4 regions of the Diaphorobacter sp. LR2014-1 genome follow, and region 3 is predicted to be linked to each of the others. Evidence: predicted binding sites of a transcription regulator. Region 3 holds the regulator's gene; each other region holds the start of a gene.
What was found. The regulator FNR, encoded in region 3, switches genes on or off when oxygen is low (the NO sensors DNR and NnrR bind a similar motif). The targets are predictions, from matches to a motif close to TTGATNNNNATCAA.

Region 1: the regulator FNR is predicted to act here: its motif matches at 1,984-1,997, upstream of BV908_RS20175 (type IV pili methyl-accepting chemotaxis transducer N-terminal domain-containing protein).
Region 2: the regulator FNR is predicted to act here: its motif matches at 2,437-2,450, upstream of BV908_RS19950 (FeoA family protein).
Region 4: the regulator FNR is predicted to act here: its motif matches at 1,425-1,438, upstream of cobA (uroporphyrinogen-III C-methyltransferase).

Annotation. Positions count from the first base shown of each region.
Region 1 covers NZ_MTBE01000048.1:13,167-18,057, reverse strand. Annotated here, with positions in the region: partial or broken gene BV908_RS20180 (hypothetical protein) at 1-906, opposite strand, end outside; gene BV908_RS20175 (type IV pili methyl-accepting chemotaxis transducer N-terminal domain-containing protein) at 1,220-1,903, opposite strand; gene moaA (GTP 3',8-cyclase MoaA) at 2,050-3,186, shown strand; gene mobA (molybdenum cofactor guanylyltransferase MobA) at 3,247-3,882, shown strand; gene glp (gephyrin-like molybdotransferase Glp) at 3,909-4,891, shown strand, end outside.
Region 2 covers NZ_MTBE01000046.1:9,131-14,021, forward strand. Annotated here, with positions in the region: gene BV908_RS19940 (hypothetical protein) at 1-160, opposite strand, end outside; gene BV908_RS19945 (ferrous iron transporter B) at 184-2,085, opposite strand; gene BV908_RS19950 (FeoA family protein) at 2,082-2,375, opposite strand; gene BV908_RS19955 (YkgJ family cysteine cluster protein) at 2,493-2,819, shown strand; gene BV908_RS19960 (Lrp/AsnC family transcriptional regulator) at 2,838-3,305, opposite strand; gene kynB (arylformamidase) at 3,409-4,071, shown strand; gene kynU (kynureninase) at 4,145-4,891, shown strand, end outside.
Region 3 covers NZ_MTBE01000003.1:98,633-103,523, forward strand. Annotated here, with positions in the region: gene BV908_RS03805 (sulfite exporter TauE/SafE family protein) at 1-617, opposite strand, end outside; gene hemN (oxygen-independent coproporphyrinogen III oxidase) at 621-2,003, opposite strand; gene fnr (fumarate/nitrate reduction transcriptional regulator Fnr) at 2,175-2,918, shown strand; gene BV908_RS03820 (hypothetical protein) at 2,959-3,246, opposite strand; gene BV908_RS03825 (FixH family protein) at 3,323-3,583, opposite strand; gene ccoG (cytochrome c oxidase accessory protein CcoG) at 3,663-4,891, opposite strand, start outside.
Region 4 covers NZ_MTBE01000015.1:68,042-72,932, reverse strand. Annotated here, with positions in the region: gene rng (ribonuclease G) at 1-459, opposite strand, end outside; gene cobA (uroporphyrinogen-III C-methyltransferase) at 536-1,360, opposite strand; gene BV908_RS12125 (nitrite reductase) at 1,571-3,295, shown strand; gene BV908_RS12120 (cytochrome c) at 3,315-3,659, shown strand; gene BV908_RS12115 (cytochrome D1 domain-containing protein) at 3,656-4,870, shown strand; gene BV908_RS12110 (Lrp/AsnC family transcriptional regulator) at 4,874-4,891, shown strand, end outside.

The sequences.
Region 1 (4,891 bases), on a different contig from region 3:
CAGCAATCTCGTCACGAACTGAATATGTGCCGCCATGACGGTCTGCTCGTGCAAGAGCATGCCCTTGGCCGGCGCCCTGGTCGCCGTCGAGGGGTCGTCGCCGCTCTCGATGTCCTCGCGCTCCTGAGCCGCGTCATAGGTGTCCTTGACAGCCGCGAGCAGCTCCCCAGGCAGCTCAGTTGGCTCCTCGCTGGCCCGTCGGGTGCCCTTACGGCTCGCGGCAGCCCGTACCGCAGCGTCATCCCAGTCTTGGGGTAACCAAACCCGAGCAAACCGTCGAAAGGGTTTTGCCAATCGCTGGTCGCCGAATTTGGTCATCTCCTCCTTGACCTTCTCACTATCCATCTCGCCATCGAAGTTGACGTTCGCCGCGTACAGGTAGCCTGTTATTTGGTCGGCGCTCGCGATGGAAAGGAGGACAGTGTTCTTTCTGCTCTTCCGGTCCGACCAGTTGACAATGAGCTTTTGTCGGTCGGTCGAGATATACCTCTTGCCGAGGTCCTCCCGGTCAAGAAGCCCGCGCTCTCGCTCGCCAGCAAAAATCTGGCATTGCTCGTGGATAAAGTCGATTCGGTCGTAGAGAATAGCAGGCGAAATTCCCAGCACCTTGATGATTCGCCGCAAGGGCATCGAATTCATCAGATGCTCGAATATGCCAATGTTCGGATGGGTTTTCTGTTGGCGCTTTGTCGAGCGACCGCCAAAGACGAATATCTTTCGACAGGCTCCGCACTTGAATCGCGGCGTGCCGTGTGCGTTAGTTCCGAATCTTGTGTGCCGCCCACTATGTTCAGGTTCGGCTTTGCGGAATAGCTCGCAGTCCTCGTTGGGACACGTTGGAAGCTGGGGCTCCAGGTATCTGCCGATTCGCAATAACTCTTCCGCGATGGCCAGATTGCTCTGCATGGGAAAGCTTTCCCTGCAAAGGTGGCAAAACAGATTTGGTTGACCCTTACCGCTGGCGACAACGCGGTAGTCTCCGGGTGCGTATCCACCCGGCTTTCGGGCGGCGGCCCCACGCTTGGACTCGTTGTGGGGCGGTACGCCAAAGTTGGCGCACTTAGGGTTCCGGCAGTGGTTGACCTGGATGCCGGCGGCGGTCGGAGGGAACCGCCAAGGCCATTCGCCGGACGAAACCGCTCCTGGAAGCGATTTCACCTCAGACAAAGAAGCGCCCCAGTCGTTGACTGGGGCGCATTGTGGGCCAATCAGGGCTACCTTAGCAACTCTTTCCGAGAACGGCTAGGGAGATGGGCGCCTTGTTCAACTGCGCGAGGGCACGCTGGAACTCATCGGCGTCGCCCGTCATCTGCTCGCGCACCGTGCGGCTGTCAAGGCCGGCGGCCAACAGCTCATAGTTCTTGGCCAGGCGCTGCGACAGCATGCGCTGGCGCCCGGCGGTGTTGACCAGGCGTGCCGTGGGCGCCTGGGCCAGGCGCTCGAGGGCCTCGGTGGTGGTGTTGGCGGCAGCCAGCATCTGGTCGGCCTGGGCCGACACGGCCTGAAAGCCCTCCTTCGTCGGCGCCTGGGCCGTGAGCGCGTCCAGGCGGTCCGCGTTGCGGCGCACGTCCGCCAGCAGCCGCGCCACCTCGGGCGGCCAGCTCTGGCGGTCCATGTCCTCAAAGCCGGAATGCACCTGCCGGCGGGTGTGTTCCAGCGCATCGCGGGCGCGCGCGGCACCCACGTTCAGGTACAGCTGGCCGTAGACCTTGGCGGTGCGCTGGGACAGCGCCCGAAAGCGCGCCGTGCGGTTGATGGCCGTGGCCAGGGCCATGCGCGCCTGGGCCGACAGCGGCAGGGCCGGCACCAGCAACACGGTGGCCAGCGCGCGCACAGCGGTGCGGCGGCCGCGCCGGCAGGCGGCGACGGAGGAAGGGGTGGGGACTGGGCGTTGGTTCTGCATGCGCCGTATTCTCAAATCGCCCTCCCGCGCCCCCTATGACACTGGTCAAAGGCACCTCATGTCGCTGCCGTGACAGCAAATTGATCAACATCAATTTAGCGGGCAGCCGCCATACCCCTACGACGCCGATGGGGCACAATTTCGCCATGGCTGAACGTGTCATTCCCCTCGTGGACCAGCGCAGCAAGGTGCTGCAGCCCCCTGCGCTCCTGGCCGCGGCACCCGCTACCGGACTGCTGCAGGACACGCTCTCCCGTCCCTTGCGCGACCTGCGCATCAGCGTGACGGACCGCTGCAACTTCCGCTGCGGCTACTGCATGCCCAAGGAAGTGTTCGACAAGCACTACCGCTACCTGCCGCACAGCGACCTGCTGAGCTTTGAAGAGATCACGCGGCTGGCGCGCCTGTGCATGGCGCATGGGGTGCGCAAGATCCGCCTCACCGGCGGCGAGCCGCTGCTGCGCAAGGACCTGGAGAACCTGGTTGCCCAGTTGGCGGAACTGCGCACGCTGGAGGGCCGCGTGCCCGACCTCACGCTGACCACCAATGGATCGCTGCTGGCGCGCAAGGCGCGCGCCCTCAAGGCCGCGGGCCTGCGGCGCGTCACCGTGAGCCTGGACAGCCTGCAGGACGACGTGTTCCGCCGCATGAACGACGTGGACTTTCCGGTGGCCGACGTACTCGCCGGTATCGAGGCCGCGCAGGCGGCGGGCCTGGAGCACATCAAGGTCAACATGGTGGTCAAGCGCGGCACCAACGACCACGAGATCCCGGCGATGGCGCGCCACTTTCGCGGCACCGGCATCACGCTGCGCTTCATCGAATACATGGACGTGGGCGCCACCAACGGCTGGCGCATGGATGAGGTGCTGCCCTCCGCCGAAGTCATCGCGCGGCTGCAGGCCGAGCTGCCGCTGGTGCCGCTGGCCGCGCAGTCCCCCGGCGAGACCGCCAAGCGCTGGGGCTACGCCGGCCCCGACGGTCGCCACGACCCGCGCTTGGGCGAAGTGGGCGTGATCAGCAGCGTCACGCAGGCCTTCTGCGGCGACTGCAACCGCGCGCGCCTGTCCATGGAGGGTCGGCTGTACCTGTGCCTGTTTGCCTCGCAAGGCTGGGACCTGCGCAGCCTGCTGCGCGGCAATGCCAGCGACGCGCAGATCAGCGCCGCCATCGCCCACATCTGGCAGGGGCGCGGCGACCGCTATTCCGAGCTGCGTGCCAGCCTGCCACCCGAGACGGGCAGCGGCCAGCGGCGCATCGAGATGAGCTACATCGGCGGCTGAGCCGCCGCCGCGCCGCGGGGACCCGCCCCGGAGCGCCGTTCACCACCCTTCTTCTTTCCCATGATCGACACCCACGACATCACAGGTCTCATCCTCGCCGGCGGCCGCGGCTCCCGCATGGGCGGGGTGGACAAGGGCCTGCAGAACTTCCGCGGCCTGCCCCTGGCTCTGCACACGCTGATGCGGCTGCAGCCGCAGGTGGGCGACGTGATGATCAACGCCAACCGCAACCTGGCGGCCTATGAATCATTCGGAGTGCCGGTGTGGCCTGATGGCCTTGCCGACTACGCAGGCCCGCTGGCGGGCTTTCTCACAGGGCTGGAGCGCTGCGAGACCCCTTGGCTGCTCACCGTGCCCTGCGACACACCGCTGTTCCCGCCAGACCTTGCCGCACGCCTGGCCCAGGCCGCCATGCGCGAGGGCGCCGACATTGCCATGGCAGCGGCACCCGAGGCCGACGAGCGCGATGGCACCGTGCGCGTGCGCACCCAGCCGGTGTTTTGCCTGCTGCGCGTGACGCTGCTGGAGAGCCTGGTGCGCTTCACGCAGGGCGGCGGGCGCAAGATCGACCGCTGGACCGAACAGCACGCCTGCGCCGTGGTTGCGTTCGACCAGCCGGGAGACGACCCGTATGCTTTCTACAACGCCAACACCCTGGCCGAGCTGCACGCCCTGGAAGGCCTGGGCCACCGCTGAGCTGCAACCCTCCTTGCCCATACCGCATGAAAACCATTGACCAGATCGCCGCCGAGTTGCAGGGCTACGACCCGCAGGCACTGCGTGCCGCCGATGTGAACACCTTCCTGGAGCGCCTGGTCGCGCCCGTCACCAGCACCGAAGAAGTCGGCATCTTCGACGCCCTGGGCCGCGTGCTGGCGCGGGACGTGGTCTCGCCCGTCAGCGTGCCGCCGCACGACAATTCGGCCATGGACGGCTACGCCTTCGACGGCGCCCAACTGCAGCCCGGCCAACCGCTGGTGCTGCGCCCGGTCGGCTCCACAGCCTTTGCCGGCGCCGCCTGGACCGGCACCGTGGCCGCAGGCGAGTGCGTGAAGATCATGACCGGCGCCATCATGCCGGCAGGGCTGGACACCGTGGTGCCGCAGGAGTTCACCACTGCCGAGCCCGACGGCCACATCCGCATCGCACCCGACGTGCTGCGCCGCGGCGACAACCGCCGCCTGCTGGGGGAAGACCTCATGCAAGGCCGCGTAGCGCTATCAAAAGGAGAGCTTCTAGCGCCTGCTGCTATTGGTCTGGTGGCCAGTTTGGGTCTAAAAACAGTGACGGTATACCGCCGGGTGCGCGTGGCCTATTTCTCCACGGGCGATGAGATCCTCAGCCTGGGCGAGCCACCGCGCGAGGGTGCGGTGTACGACAGCAACCGCTACACGGTCTTTGGCCTGCTGACACGTCTGGGCGTCCAGGTGATCGACCTGGGTGTGGTGCGCGACGAGCCCACACTGCTGGAAGCCGCCTTCCGCCGTGCCGCCGCCGAGGCCGACGCCATCATTACCAGCGGCGGGGTGAGCGTGGGCGAGGCCGACCACACGCGCACCATGATGAAGCAGCTGGGCGACGTGGCGTTCTGGCGCATCGCCATGCGCCCGGGCCGGCCGATGGCGGTGGGCCGCCTTCGGCCCGAATTACAAGCCAAATCCGATCCTAACGCGCTTCCATCAAGCGTTAACAGCTATCAAGATGG
Region 2 (4,891 bases), on a different contig from region 3:
AGGCATTGCAGCCCCCGCAACTGCTGCCGGTCTTGGCCATGGGCGCCAGTGCCGGGTGCACGCGCGCGGCGCGGGCGCGCCAGCGCTGCGGCAGCCAGCGCCACAGCAGCGCCAGGGCGGCCACGGCCACGATCACGGCGGTGAGAATGTCTTGCCACATGGTTCTGCTCCTTGGTGACGGTTTCAACCACCGCCCAGCGCCAGGGCCACGCGGTAGGTGATGAAGCTGGCCGCATAGGCCAGTGCGAAGAGATAGCCCGTCATGACGAGCGGCCAGCGCCAGCCGTTGGTCTCGCGGCGCACGGCGGCGATGGTGGAGACGCACTGCGGCGCGAAGATGAACCACACCAGCAGCGACAGCGCCGTGGCCAGCGACCATTGCGCCGCCAGCATGGGTGCGAGCTGCGCGGCCGTGTCGTCGGCCGAAGCGGCAATCGCGTACACCGTGCCCAGAGCACTCACCGCCACCTCGCGCGCGGCCATGCCGGGCACCAGGGCGATGCTGATCTGCCAGTTGAAGCCGATGGGCGCAAAGATCACCTCCAGCGCGGCGCCGATGCGCCCGGCGAAGCTGTATTCGATGGCCGGCCCCGTGGCGTCGGCCGGCGGCGCGGGGTACGACGACAGGAACCACAGCAGGATGGTGACCAGCAGGATGATGCCGCCCACGCGGCGCAGGAAGATGCCCGCGCGCTCCCACAGCCCCAGCGCCAGGTTGCGCACGCTGGGCCAGCGATAGGCGGGCAGCTCCATCAGCAGCGGCGTGGCGCCGTCGCCGCGCCGCGCCAGCCGCGCAACGGCCGCCACGGCCATGGCGCTCACGATGCCGCCCAGGTACAGCGCGAACAACACCAGCCCCTGCAGGTTGAACAGCCCCGCCACCGTGCGATCGGGGATGAAGGCCGCGATCAGCAGCGCGTACACCGGCAGGCGGGCCGAACAGGTCATCAGCGGCGCGATGAGGATGGTGACGAGCCGGTCGCGCCAGTCCGGAATGGAGCGCGTGGCCATGATGCCCGGCACCGCGCAGGCGAAGCTGGACAGCAGCGGAATGAACGAGCGTCCCGACAAGCCGACGGTGCCCATCACGCGGTCCAGCAGGAAGGCCGCGCGCGGCAGGTAGCCGGATTCCTCTAGCGCCAGGATGAAGAAGAACAGGATCAGGATCTGCGGCAGGAACACCAGCACCCCGCCTGCGCCGGCGATCACGCCGTCGGCCAGCAGGCTGCGCAGCGGCCCCTCGGCCATGTGGGCGTTCAGCCATTCGGCCACGGCGGCCGTGGCGCCTTCGATCCAGCCCATGGGCACCTCTGCCCAACTGAACACGGCCTGGAACATCAGGAACAGCGTCACTGCCAGCAGCAGCATGCCCCACAGCGGGTGCAGCACCACGGCGTCGATGCGGTCGTCGCGCTGCAGGCGCAGCGCGGGCTCGCGCACGGCCAGCCCCATGATGCGGCGCACTTCCTGGTGCAATTGCTGCACGCGCTGCGGGCGGTCTTCCTCCAGCGCATTGACGGGCGGTGGCGCCTGCGTGCCCACGGCGGCGCCGCGGGCGGCCTGCGGGGTGGCCGTGTCCAGCCACTGCAGCAGCTCGCGCGCCCCGTCGGCGCGCACGCCCACGGTGGTCACCACGGGCAGGCCCAGTTCGCGCGCCAGGACTTCGCGGTCGATCTGGATGCCCTGCTGCTGCGCCATATCACTCATGTTCAGCACCAGCACCATGGGCAGGCCCAGGTCGCGCGCCTCCAGCACCAGGCGCAGGTTCAGGCGCAGGTGCGTGGCATCGGTCACGCAGACCAGCAGCTCGGGCATGGCCTCTCCTGGGCGGCGGCCGGTGACCACATCGCGGGTGACGGCCTCGTCCAGGCTCTGCGCGTGCAGGCTATAGGCGCCGGGCAGGTCCAGCACGCGCACGCGCCGGCCGCCGGCGGTGGTGAACAGGCCTTCCTTGCGCTCCACGGTGACGCCCGCGTAGTTGGCCACCTTCTGGCGTGCGCCGGTCAGCACGTTGAACAGCGCCGTCTTGCCGCAGTTGGGGTTGCCCAGCAGCGCGATGTGCAGGGGAGATGCCGCCGTGCTCATGCCGCGGCCTCCAGCGCATCCACGCGCACCTGCACCAGGGCCGCCTCATGGCGGCGCAGGGCAAAAGTGGCCTGGCCCACGCGAACGGCCAGGGGGTCGGCCGCGGGAAAGCCCCGGGCAATCACGCGCACCGGCTCGCCCGGCAGGAAACCAATCTCCATCAGGCGCAGCACCATGGCCTGCGACCGGCCATCCTGCGCCGGCAGCAGCCCGGCAACCGTGGCCGGCACGCCATGCGGCAAGGTGTCCAGCCCCCGCGGCTGCGCGGCGTCATTCCCCGTGTGAAGCATGTTGTATTGCAGTCAATGAATAAAAGTAATTCTCATTCTAATGGAACTGCACGCTGCTGGATTGATGCACATCAGGACCTGTGGCGCGTCACAATGACAACCCCTGCGACGCACGCCATGACCACTCTTCACCCCTGCCTGACCTGTGGCGCCTGCTGCGCCAGCTTTCGCGTGGACTTCTCGGTGCACGAGACGGAGGAGCTGGGCGGCTGCGTTCCCGATGGGCTGGTGGTGCCGGTCACGGACCACACCGCGCGCATGCGCGGCACGGACCATGCGCAGCCGCGCTGCGCGGCCCTCACGGGCCAGGTGGGCGAGCGCGCGGCCTGCGGCATCTACGAGTGGCGCCCTTCCCCCTGCCGCGAATTCGAAGCCGGCAGCGCTGCCTGCAACCGCGCGCGCCAGCGCCACCATCTGCCGGCACTGGACGGGCTGGTGCTCTGAACGCCGCAGGACCCGCTTTCACACGGGCAATCCGCCGATGCGCCCCTTGAACTCCTGCAGCGAAAAATAAGTCTGTACCTGGCGCACGCCCGGCAGGCGGTGCAGGCGCCGCTGCAGCAGTTCGGAATACGCGTCCAGGTCGGTCGTCACGACCACCAGCAGGAAGTCCGCGGGGCCCGAGATGCCGTGGAACAGCACCACTTCGGGAATGGCGCACACCGCCTCCTCGAACGCCACGGACAGCGCCTCCGTCTGGTGGTCGATGCCCACCATCACGAAAGCCATCACACCCAGCCCCACCGCACGCCGGTCCAGCTGCGCGTGGTAGCCGCGCACTACCCCGGCGTCCTCCAGCCGCTTCACGCGCCGCCAGCAGGGCGACTGCGACAGGTGCGCCATTTCGGCCAGTTCGCCGGAGGTCAGGCGGGCGTTGTCCTGCAGCGCGCGCAGCAGCTGGCGGTCGGTACGATCGATCTCGGCTTGCATGATTTAACCCAAAAATGTCTCTGTGAGAATGGATTATCCAAATGAGTCACCCATCAGGGATAAACCATTTACCCACCCCTCCGGCGCGCATAGCATGCGCGGCATGACCGCCACCTCCACGCCATCGCCCGCGCTGTGGGACATCTCTGCCCCCGTGCATGCGGGTAGCCCGGTGTTCCCGGGCGATACACCCTACCAGCAGCAGTGGAGCGCCACACTGGGCCCCGGCTGCCCGGTGAACGTGAGCGCACTCACGCTCTCGCCCCACGTGGGCACGCACGCTGACGCGCCCCTGCACTACGCAGCGGACGGCGCAGCCATCGGCGCCGTGCCGCTGGAAGCCTTCATCGGCCCCTGCCGCGTGGTGCATGCGCTGGACTGCGGGCCGCTCATCGAATGGACCCACATTGCCCATGCAATGACGGGCACTTTGCCGCCGCGGGTGCTGGTGCGCACCTACGCCCGCATGCCCGTGGACCGCTGGGACGCGGGCCTCACGGCCTACGCGCCCGACACCATCGAGCGCCTGGCCGACGCCGGCGTAGTGCTCGTGGGCATCGACACCGCCAGCATCGACCCCGCCGACAGCAAGCCGCTGCCCAGCCACCAGGTGATCCGCCGGCGTGGCCTGCGCGTGCTGGAGAACCTGGTGCTGGACGATGTGCCCGAGGGCGACTACGAACTCATCGCGCTGCCGCTCAAGCTCACCACGGCCGACGCATCGCCCGTGCGCGCCGTGCTGCGTGCGCTGCCGCCGCGCGCATAACCATCAAGCCGTTTTGGCCTCTAACGCTCGTGCAGCAAGCGCTAACAGCTACTTTATTAATAGCAAAAACCACATGACTACCTTGCAAGAGTGCCGCACACGCGATGCGCAGGACCCGCTGCGCAGCCTGCGCGACCATTTCAGCCTGCCCGAGGGCGTGATCTACCTGGACGGCAATTCCCTGGGCGCCCTGCCCCGCGCCACGCCGGCGCGCGTGGCCCAAGTAGTGCAGCAGGAATGGGGACAGGACCTCATCACCTCGTGGAACAAGGCTGGCTGGGTCAGCCTGCCGCAGCGCCTGGGCAACCAGTTCGCCCCCTGGATCGGTGCAGGGCCGGACCAGGTGGTGTTCACCGACACCACCTCGGTCAACCTGTACAAGGTGCTGTCGGCTGCCGCGCGCGTGGCCCGCGCGGACCATCCCGGTCGCACCCAGCTCGTCAGCGAGCGCAGCAACTTCCCCACCGACCTGTACATCGCCCAGTCCGTGTGCCAGGAGTACGGACTGGAGTTGGTGCTGGTGGAGCCCGAGGAAATCGCCACGCGGCTGACGCCCCAGGTCGCCGTCCTGCTGCTCACCCACGTGAACTACCGCACCGGCGCCATGCACGACATGGCCGCCGTGACCGCGCAGGCGCACGCCCACGGCATTCTGTGCGTCTGGGACCTGTGCCACAGCGCGGGCGCCGTGCCCGTGCACCTGCTGGACGCCAATGCCGACTATGCGGTGGGCTGCAGCTACAAGTACCTCAACGGCGGCCCTGGCGCGCCCGCCTTCGTGTGGGTGCACCCGCGCCTGGCGGACCGCCCGGATGCGACA
Region 3 (4,891 bases):
GCCCCACCCTTCACGCCGATCCAAGCGCGAATGCGGCCAAATGTCCACGGCCCCAGCACCAGCCATACACCGCTTCCCACGCCAAACAGGACCATGCACAAGGCTCCGCGGAGCACGCTTCCGCTGAGAGCGGCAGTCAACAGTGCGGTATACAGAAGGCCGCATGGCAGGAGCGCCCAGGCCACACCCGCGGTCAGGAGCCCGCCAGGCCGAGAGACCAAGGGCTTGACCTTCGCCCAGGCAGCACGCCCCGCCCGCTCAACCCACAACGGCTGCTGCGCTTGCACCATCATCATCCCACCCCACGCGAGGATGAGCACGTGCATCAGCGTCCAAAGGGGGCGCAATGCCGAGGTGCTTTGCCCCAGCCATGCGAGTTGCTCCATGGCCAGCGCAACCACCGCCCCTGCGGCGCCGTAACCGATCAGGCGCCCCACGTGAAACTGCGCTACCCGTTGGAAGATTCCGCGACGGGACGCCCATTGAATGGTTTGGGTGGCGTCCGGCGTGCCACCCAGCCCCGTAAGCGCCGCGCAGGGAACAGAACACATCGCCAAACAGTGAGCCCCTCCCATCAGCCCCATCAGGAAGGCCGTCGTGGCCAGCGCCCACAGCATGGGTCAAATAATCCGGGAAAAGCGAGCGCGGTTGCGGTCAGCCTGCAGATACTTGTCGAACACCATGGCCACGCCGCGCACGAAATACCACCCCATGGGCGTGACTTCAACGCCCTCATCACTGATTTTCACTAAGCCCTGAGCCGCCATTTCTTGCAGTTGCTGTAATTCCGCATCGAAATAACTGCGGAAATCAATCAGCCAAGACTGTTCCAACGGCTCAAACAGCAATTCACCTTGGCACATCAACGCCATGATGACTGCGCGGCGCACTAAGTCGTCCTTGGTCAACGCCAGCCCGCGCACCACAGGCAAATGCCCCTGGTTAATGCAGTCGTAATACTCGTCTAGCGTTTTCACATTTTGGCTATAAGTAGCGCCCACGCGCCCGATGGCAGAAACGCCCAGACCAATCAGGTCGCAATCGGGCTGCGTGCTATAGCCTTGGAAATTGCGGTGCAGCCTGCCTTGCCGCTTGGCCACCGCCAGCGCATCGTCTGGCAGCGCAAAATGGTCCATGCCCACGTAGACGTAGCCGGCCTCCTGGAACACATCAAGTGACCGGGCCAGCATGGACACCTTGGCCGAAGCCATGGGCAACTCGGCCGTGATGATGCGTCGCTGCGATTTGAAGCGTTCTGGCAAGTGAGCGTACGCATACAGCGCGATCCGGTCTGGCCGCAGCTCGGCTACCTGCTCCAAGGTGCAATCAAACGACTCCGGTGTCTGTCGCGGCAGCCCGTAGATCAAATCCACGTTCACCGATTCAAACCCGAGCTTGCGAGCCGCATCGACCAACGCGAACACCTTTTCGGCAGGCTGAATGCGGTGCACGGCCTTTTGTACTTCAGGGTCGAAATCCTGCACGCCAAAGCTCAGGCGATTGAAACCCAGCTCCGCCAACAATCCCAGCCGCGCTTCATCCACGGTCCGGGGGTCCACTTCTATGGAGTACTCCCCCCCCGGAACGAGGACGAAACTGCGCCTCAGCATGCCCATCAGTTCGCGCAAACCGTCATCCGTCAGAAAAGTAGGCGTGCCTCCGCCGAAATGCAGCTGGCTCACATGCTGACCCACACCGCAGTGCGCCGTATGCAGGTCGATCTCACGGCTGAGGTAACGCAAGTAGACCTCTGCCCGCTCTGGATGCCGGGTAATGATCTTGTTACACGCGCAGTAATAGCACAGCGATTCACAAAACGGGATGTGGACATAAAGCGACAAAGGCATCGCCTTGGCTACCGAACCCACGCGACGCTGCTGCAGCGCAAGGATGTATTCCCGCTCGCCAAAAGCCTCGACAAAACGATCAGCAGTCGGATAAGAGGTGTAGCGCGGCCCTGGGACGTCAAAGCGACGCAGGAGCTCTGTTGTAACAACGGTCATGACGGGATTCCTTGCACTTTCATATCACTGTGCCGTAGAGTCCCCCATGAGTCCTTGACGTTGATCAAGCGCCCATAAGGTCCTTGTGGCGACAATTTGACTTCGGCTCAAAGTCGTCCAACGGCCTACGGCATTCCATGTCTCCCAGCCGTTCAGAGGTAAGCTCAAGCCATGAACAGGGTTCCCATGCATACGAATCTCCAGACCATCAAAGTTGCCTGCTCAAACTGCAATCTGCGTGAGCTGTGCATGCCCGTGGGTCTGGACGACCAGCAACTCAAGCGCATCGATGACATTGTTGCTGTACGACGCAAGATCAAGCGTGGCGGCACGCTTTTCCGGAACGGTGAACCCTTCACATCCCTTTTTGCTATCCGCACCGGATTCTTCAAGACCTGTGTCGCCACCGAAGACGGTCGCGACCAAGTGACAGGTTTTCAAATGGCGGGCGAGATCATCGGCCTGGATGGCATCGTGAGCGACCGTCACACTTGCGATGCGGTAGCGCTTGAAGACGCCGAAGTATGCGTCATGCCTTTCGATCGTATTGAAGAGTTGTCGCGCGAAGTAACGGCACTACAGCACCATGTGCACAAGATCATGAGCCGCGAGATTGTTCGCGAGCATGGGGTCATGCTGTTGCTGGGGAGTATGCGTGCCGAGGAACGCCTTGCCGCATTCCTGTTGAATCTCGTACAACGCTTGCATGCCCGGGGTTTCTCACAATCCGAATTGGTGCTGCGCATGACACGCGAAGAGATCGGCAGCTACCTGGGATTGAAACTGGAAACCGTCAGCCGCACGTTTTCGAAGTTCGTGGAAGAAGGTATTGTGGAAGTAAAACAGCGCCATGTGCGCATCGTCGATACCGATGCGCTGAAGCGCATTGTCAACAGCCAGCAAGCCTGCCATTAAGCCTGGGTTTTTGCTGATTCATAACTGATGGGCGGAAAGATCAGGAAACGTATTTGGCGCAATCAGCCGGCCGCGCCCCTTTGGGCACGGGGCAGCGATTCAACTCAAAGGGCGAGAGTGACAACAGCGTCGTCAATGCGCTGGAAGCCATGAGTACGAACCAGAACGTGAAAAAGGCGATGGTATACACACCTTCGCGCGAGAGATGCAGGGGTTGATCAAACCACTGCAGCGCTTCTGGATCCACGAAGGCGAACACCACCATTTCCATGACGCCCGCCATCAAAAAGGCCGGCCACGCGATCCACATCAATCGTTGCATCCACATTCGCCCATCTCCTAGCAGGTGTAGTTGACAGCCTAGCATCTGTTCTCCGGCATGCAAAGAGGACTCGCCCTGCCGGTCAGCGCGGTTGATCCTCCAGCGGAGTAGCTGCATGGTTGCGCCCCTTCATGGCAGGCGTCATGTCGCCCCCAGACTCCTTCAGGGTCTCGTTGATGTTCAATCCCCGTTGGTAATAGTCTTCCGCGATGACGGGGTCAGGTTGGCTCACGGCCAGCCAGAGGGTCACGAAGCCCGCAATGATGACTATCACCGGCCCCGCGATGACAAGCCAGACATGGCCAAACGTCCACCAAGGCTTTCCTGCGTCTTCCAGATTCATGGGGGAATTACTCGACATCGATACCAACTCCTCGCTCATTTATGAGCACAGCTTGTTCATTTGCATTCCACGACCGCCTTCAGCGAGGCACAAGGAACACGGATTTCTCTGCCACTTGGGCTTTATCACCCTGCGCTTGAATATCGAAATACACCGTATGCGATCCGGGAGATGCTGAGCCATACGGAATTTGAAGACGGACAACCACCCATCGGGATTCCGCCGGTCCAATGTCAATTGCGGTCTCGGACGCCACTTCCAGCCCTTCCATGCCGTGGGCGCTGATGGTGTAGCGCTGCGCCCCCTCCGTGGCGTTCATGATCTGCAGCCGGTAGATATTTTCCAGCTTGCCTCCCGCCACGATGCGCGAGAGCGCAGCGCGGTCGCGCACGATGTCCACCTTCAACGGGGTGCGTACCACCAAGCTGGCCAGCATGCCGACGCACAACACCACCAGCACCGCTGAATAGAACAACACACGGGGTCGCAGCACGCGTTTGAGCATTTGCGACTGGGTCCAGTGGTTCTTGACGCCGTTCTGCGTCGAGAAGCGAATCAGCCCGCGCGGATACTTCATCTTATCCATCACGGTATTGCAAGCGTCCACGCAGAGACCGCAACCAATGCATTCGTATTGCAGTCCGTTGCGAATATCGATACCCGTTGGGCAGACCTGGACACACAGCGTGCAATCGATGCAGTCACCCAGTCCCGCAGCTTTGTGATCTACGGTCTTGTTACGGGGCCCGCGAGGCTCGCCGCGCTCAGGATCGTAAGAGACGACCAGCGTGTCCCTGTCGAACATTGCGCTTTGGAAACGCGCATAAGGGCACATGTATTTGCACACCTGCTCGCGCAGGAATCCTGCGTTGCCGTACGTGGCCAACCCATAGAAGATCACCCAGAATATCTGCCATCCTCCTTGCAGGGCCAGCAACTCTCCCCCCAGCTCGCGAATCGGAACGAAATAGCCCACGAAGGTGAAGCCGGTCCAGAATGCGACCGCAATCCAAATGGCTTGCTTGACAGATTTTTTCCAGATCTTCTCAAATGTCCACGGACCATTGTCCAGGCGCATACGGGCACTGCGGTCGCCTTCGACTTTGTGCTCGATCCACATGAACATTTCCGTGTATACGGTCTGGGGACAGGAGAAGCCGCACCACAGGCGTCCCGCCACTGCGGTAAACAGAAAAAGCGACAGCGCGGAAATAATCAGCAAACCCGTCAGATAAATGAAGTCCTGCGGGTAAAGCACCAAACCAAAAATATAGAAACGGCGTGCTCCGAGGTCAAAGAGCACCATCT
Region 4 (4,891 bases), on a different contig from region 3:
GTCGCGCTCGGCCTGGGGAATCTTCTGCGACACGCCCACGTGGTCGTCCTGCGGCAGGAAGACCAGCAACCGCCCGGCGATGCTGATCTGCGTGGACAGGCGTGCGCCCTTGCTGCCGATGGGGTCCTTGATGACCTGCACCATGAGCGCCTGGCCCTCGAAGACCTGCTTCTCGATGGGCACGGGCGGTTCGTTCTTGCGCGCGAACATCGGCGCCTCGCCGCCTTCCTGGCGGTGCCACACGTCCGCCACGTGCAGAAAGGCCGCACGCTCCAGCCCGATGTCGATGAAGGCCGATTGCATGCCCGGCAGCACGCGCGAGACCTTGCCCAGGTACACGTTGCCGACCAGGCCCCGCTCCAGCGTGCGCTCCACGTGCAGTTCCTGCACGGCGCCGTTTTCGACCACGGCCACGCGCGTTTCCTGCGGCGACCAGTTGATGAGGATGTCTTGTTGCATGGGCTTTTGCCAGATGAGGCGCCCATGATGCCTCAGAACCAGCGCTGCCCGCCGCCCTACCGGCGGCCGGCGCCCGTCACACCATCGTCGCCAGCATGCCCTGCATGAGTTGCGGCTGCAGCGCCACCACGTCGCCCACGATGATGAGCGCCGGCGGACGCACGCGGTGCTGCTGCGCCAGCGCGGGCAGGTCCTGCAGCGTGCCGGTGATGCAGCGCTGCCCGGGCAGCGAGGCTTGCTCCACCAGCGCTGCGGGCGTGCTGTCCGGCAGGCCGTGGCGCACCAGTTCGCGGCAGATGATCGGCAGCGTGCCCACACCCATGTAGATCACCACGGTTTGGCGCGGGCGCGCCAGCGCCTCCCAGTCCAGCGCCACTTCGTTGTCGCCGCGCAGGTGGCCGGTGGCAAACACCAGGGTCGCGGAGTGGTCGCGGTGCGTGAGCGGGATGCCGGCGCAGGCGCCCGCACCCTGCGCGGCCGTGATGCCCGGCACCACGTCGAACGCGATACCGGCCTCGGCCAGCGCCTGTACCTCTTCGCCGCCACGGCCGAAGATGAAGCCATCGCCGCCTTTCAGACGCACCAGGCTGCGCCCGCTGCGCGCCAGGCGCACCATGAGGTCGATGATCGATTCCTGCGGCAGCGTGTGGTGCGAGGACTGCTTGCCCACGTAGATCAGGTCGGCATCCTCAGCCACGTAGCGCAGCACCTCCTTGCCGACCAGGTGGTCGTAGAGCACCAGGCGCGCGCCGCGCAGGGCCTTGACGGCGCGCAGCGTGAGCAACTCAGGGTCGCCCGGGCCTGCGCCCACCAGCGTCACGTGTCCAGGCTTCGGGGGCTGTCCGGACTCTCCTGCTGCGGGTGCCACGGTGAACCAGCGCGCATCTTCAATGAAGCTCATATGGGCCTCTCCTTTGCGGATCATGGGGTGGCTCCATTGTTCAAAGGCTGCACCGTTTGCGTCCTTGAACCAGTTCAAGGACAGCGGCAACACCCGCTGCGACGATGCTCCCACTCGCATGAAGAGGGGATGGACAGCGACCTCGCGAGAGTGGCCGTGGCAGCCGCCAGGGCCCACCCAAGCGCTGATCCGTGACGCAGAGGACCCACAATGACAGCAAAGAGGATTGCCAGGCTGGTCGCATTAGCGGCCGCCACCCTGGTGTCTGCCACCGCTATGGCGCAGGACGCCAAGCCAGTCTCGGAGGCCGAGAAAAACTACCAGGCAGGCGGATCGCCGCTGGCGGAAGTGCCCATGTACCAGAGCACGAACCCCAAGGCACCCAAGATGACGCAGGCCGAGTTCGACCGCGCACGCCAGATTTACTTCGAGCGCTGCGCGGGCTGCCACGGCGTGCTGCGCAAGGGCGCCACGGGCAAGCCGCTCACACCGGACGTGACCCTGCCCAAGGGCACAGACTACCTCAAGGTCTTCATCGCCTACGGCTCGCCTGCCGGCATGCCCAACTGGCAGACGTCCGGCGAATTCGACGAGGCGACCGTGGACCTGATGGCCCGCTACATCCAGCAGGACCCTCCCACACCGCCCGAGTGGAGCCTGGCCGACGCCAAGAACACCTGGAAGGTCATCGTGCCGCCAGACCAGCGTCCCAAGAAGAAGATGAACAAGTACAACTTGGACAACATCTTCTCCACCACGCTGCGCGACACGGGCGAAGTGGCGCTGATCGACGGCGACACCAAGCAGATCATCAACATCGTCAAGACCGGCTACGCGGTGCACATCTCGCGCATGTCGGCTTCGGGGCGTTATCTGTTCGTGATCGGCCGCGATGCCAAGATCAACATGATCGACCTGTGGATGGAAAAGCCCGACAACGTGGCTGAAATCCGCGTGGGCCTGGAAGCACGCTCGGTGGACACCTCCAAGTTCAAGGGCTATGAGGACAAGCTGGCGATCGCCGGTGCATACTGGCCTCCCCAGTACACCATCATGGACGGCAACACCCTGGAGCCCCTGAAGATCGTGTCCACCCGCGGCATGGTCGTCGGCACGCAGGAATACCACCCCGAGCCGCGCGTGGCTTCCATCGTGGCATCGCACTACAAGCCCGAGTTCCTGGTGAACGTGAAGGAAACCGGCAAGACGATGATGGTGGACTACTCCAACCTGAATGCGCTGAAGACCACCGAGATCGGCTCGGCTCCCTTCCTGCATGACGGTGGCTGGGATGCATCCAAGCGCTACTTCATGGTGGCTGCCAACAACAGCAACAAGATTGCTGCGATCGACGCCAAGGACGGCAAGCTGGCCGGTCTGACCGAAGTGGGCAAGATCCCCCACCCCGGCCGCGGCGCCAACTTCACGCACCCCAAGTACGGTCCGGTGTGGGCCACGGGTCACCTGGGCGACGAGACCATCTCGCTGATCGGCACCGACCCGCAGAAGAACAAGCAATACGCCTTCAAGGAAGTGGCCAAGCTCAAGGGCCCGGGCGGCGGAGCGCTGTTCATCAAGACCCATCCCAAGTCCAAGCACCTGTGGTCCGACGCACCGCTGAATCCTGATCCCAAGGTTTCGCAAGCCGTGGTGGTGTTCGACATCAACAACCTGGACAAGGGCTACGTCACGCTGCCGATCGCCGAATGGGCAGGTCTGCCCGATGACGGCGGCGCCAAGCGCGTGACCCAGCCTGAATACAACAAGGCAGGTGACGAAGTGTGGTTCGCCGTGTGGTCGGCCAAGGACAAGCAAAGTGCGCTGGTCGTCGTGGACGACAAGACGCTCAAGCTGAAGTCCGTGATCAAGGACCCGCGCCTGATCACGCCGACCGGCCACTTCAACGTGTACAACACCCAGCACGACGTCTATTGACGCACTTCGAAGGCCAGCCATGTCACGCACCGCGTTCCTGTCCCTGGCCCTGGCATTGGCCGCTTCGGCGGCCGGCGCACAGGGCACGCCCGACCCTGACCGAGCCGCCCAGCTCGTGCGCATGGTGCGGCAGGACTGCGGTTCGTGCCATGGCATGCGCCTGACGGGCGGCCTGGGTCCCGCGCTCACCCGCGAGGCCCTGGCCGGCAAGCCGCCCGAGTATTTGGCTGCCGTCATCACCCACGGCATCCCCGGTACACCCATGCCGCCCTGGAGCGCCATGCTGCAGGGAAGCGAGGCCCTGTGGATCGCCGAACAGCTGGCCAATGGGTTCCCCGAAGAAAACAGGAGGTCCGCCCCATGAAACGGCGTGCCCTGCTCTCCCTTACCGCCAGTGCACCCCTGATTGCCACGGGCTGTGCGGCTCCCTCTTCCACCACCTCCACCTCCGCCGCTCCTGCAGCCACGCTGCAGGGCACGGGCGATCTGGGCGTGGTCATCGAGCGCGCCAAGGGCGCACTCACCCTGATCAACACCAGCCGGCGCGAAGCCGTGGGCCGCGTTACCGGCCTGGGCGACCTGTCGCACGCCTCGGTGGTGTTCTCGCGTGACGAGCGCTTTGCCTACGTCTTCGGCCGCGACGGCGGCCTGACCCAGGTAGACCTGCTCACCCAGCGCATCACGGGCCGTGTAATGCAGGCCGGCAACTCCATCGGTGGCGCCATCAGCGCCGACGGCAGCCTGGTCGTGGCGCAGAACTACACGCCCGGCGGCGTCAAGGTCTTCGACGCCGCCACCCTGGAGTTGCTGGCCGACCTTCCCGCCCACACGGCCAGTGGCGAACGCTCGCGCGTCGTCGGCCTGGCCGACCTGCCGCAGCGCCGGTTCATCTACAGCCTGTTCGACGCGAACGCCATCTGCATCGCCGACTGCTCCAACCCCCGAAAGCCGCAGGTCACCACCATCCCCAACATCGGCCGCCAGCCCTACGACGCGCTGGTCTCGCCCAACGGACGCCACTACATCGCCGGCCTGTTCGGTGAAGACGGCCTGGCCATGGTGGACCTCTGGGACAACCCGCCGCGCGTGCGCCGCATCCTCGCAGGCTACGGCCGCGGCCAGCAACCGCTGCCGGTGTACAAAATGCCCCATCTGCGCGGCTGGGCCATCGCGGGAGGCCATGCCTATCTGCCGGCCATTGGCCGCCATGAGGTGCTGGTGGTCGACACCGCCACCTGGGCCGAGGTCGGCCGCATTCCGGTCGCGGGCCAGCCGGTGTTCGTGATGGCGCGGCCCGACGGACGTCAGGTGTGGGTCAACTTCTCTGTGCCAGACTACAACCGCGTGCAGGTCATCGACACTCCGAGCCAGCGCGTGGTGCAGACGCTGGAGCCCGGCAAGGCCGTGCTGCACATGGAATTCACGCCGCGCGGCGAATCGGTCTGGATCAGCTGCCGTGACGACAACCGCGTTCAGGTCTACGACACGCACACCTTGCAGTCCCAAGCCAGGCTGGACGTGGACGCCCCCAGCGGCATCTTCTTCACTGCCCGCGCACAGCGCATGGGGTTCTAAGCCATGCCGAGCAGCCAGAAC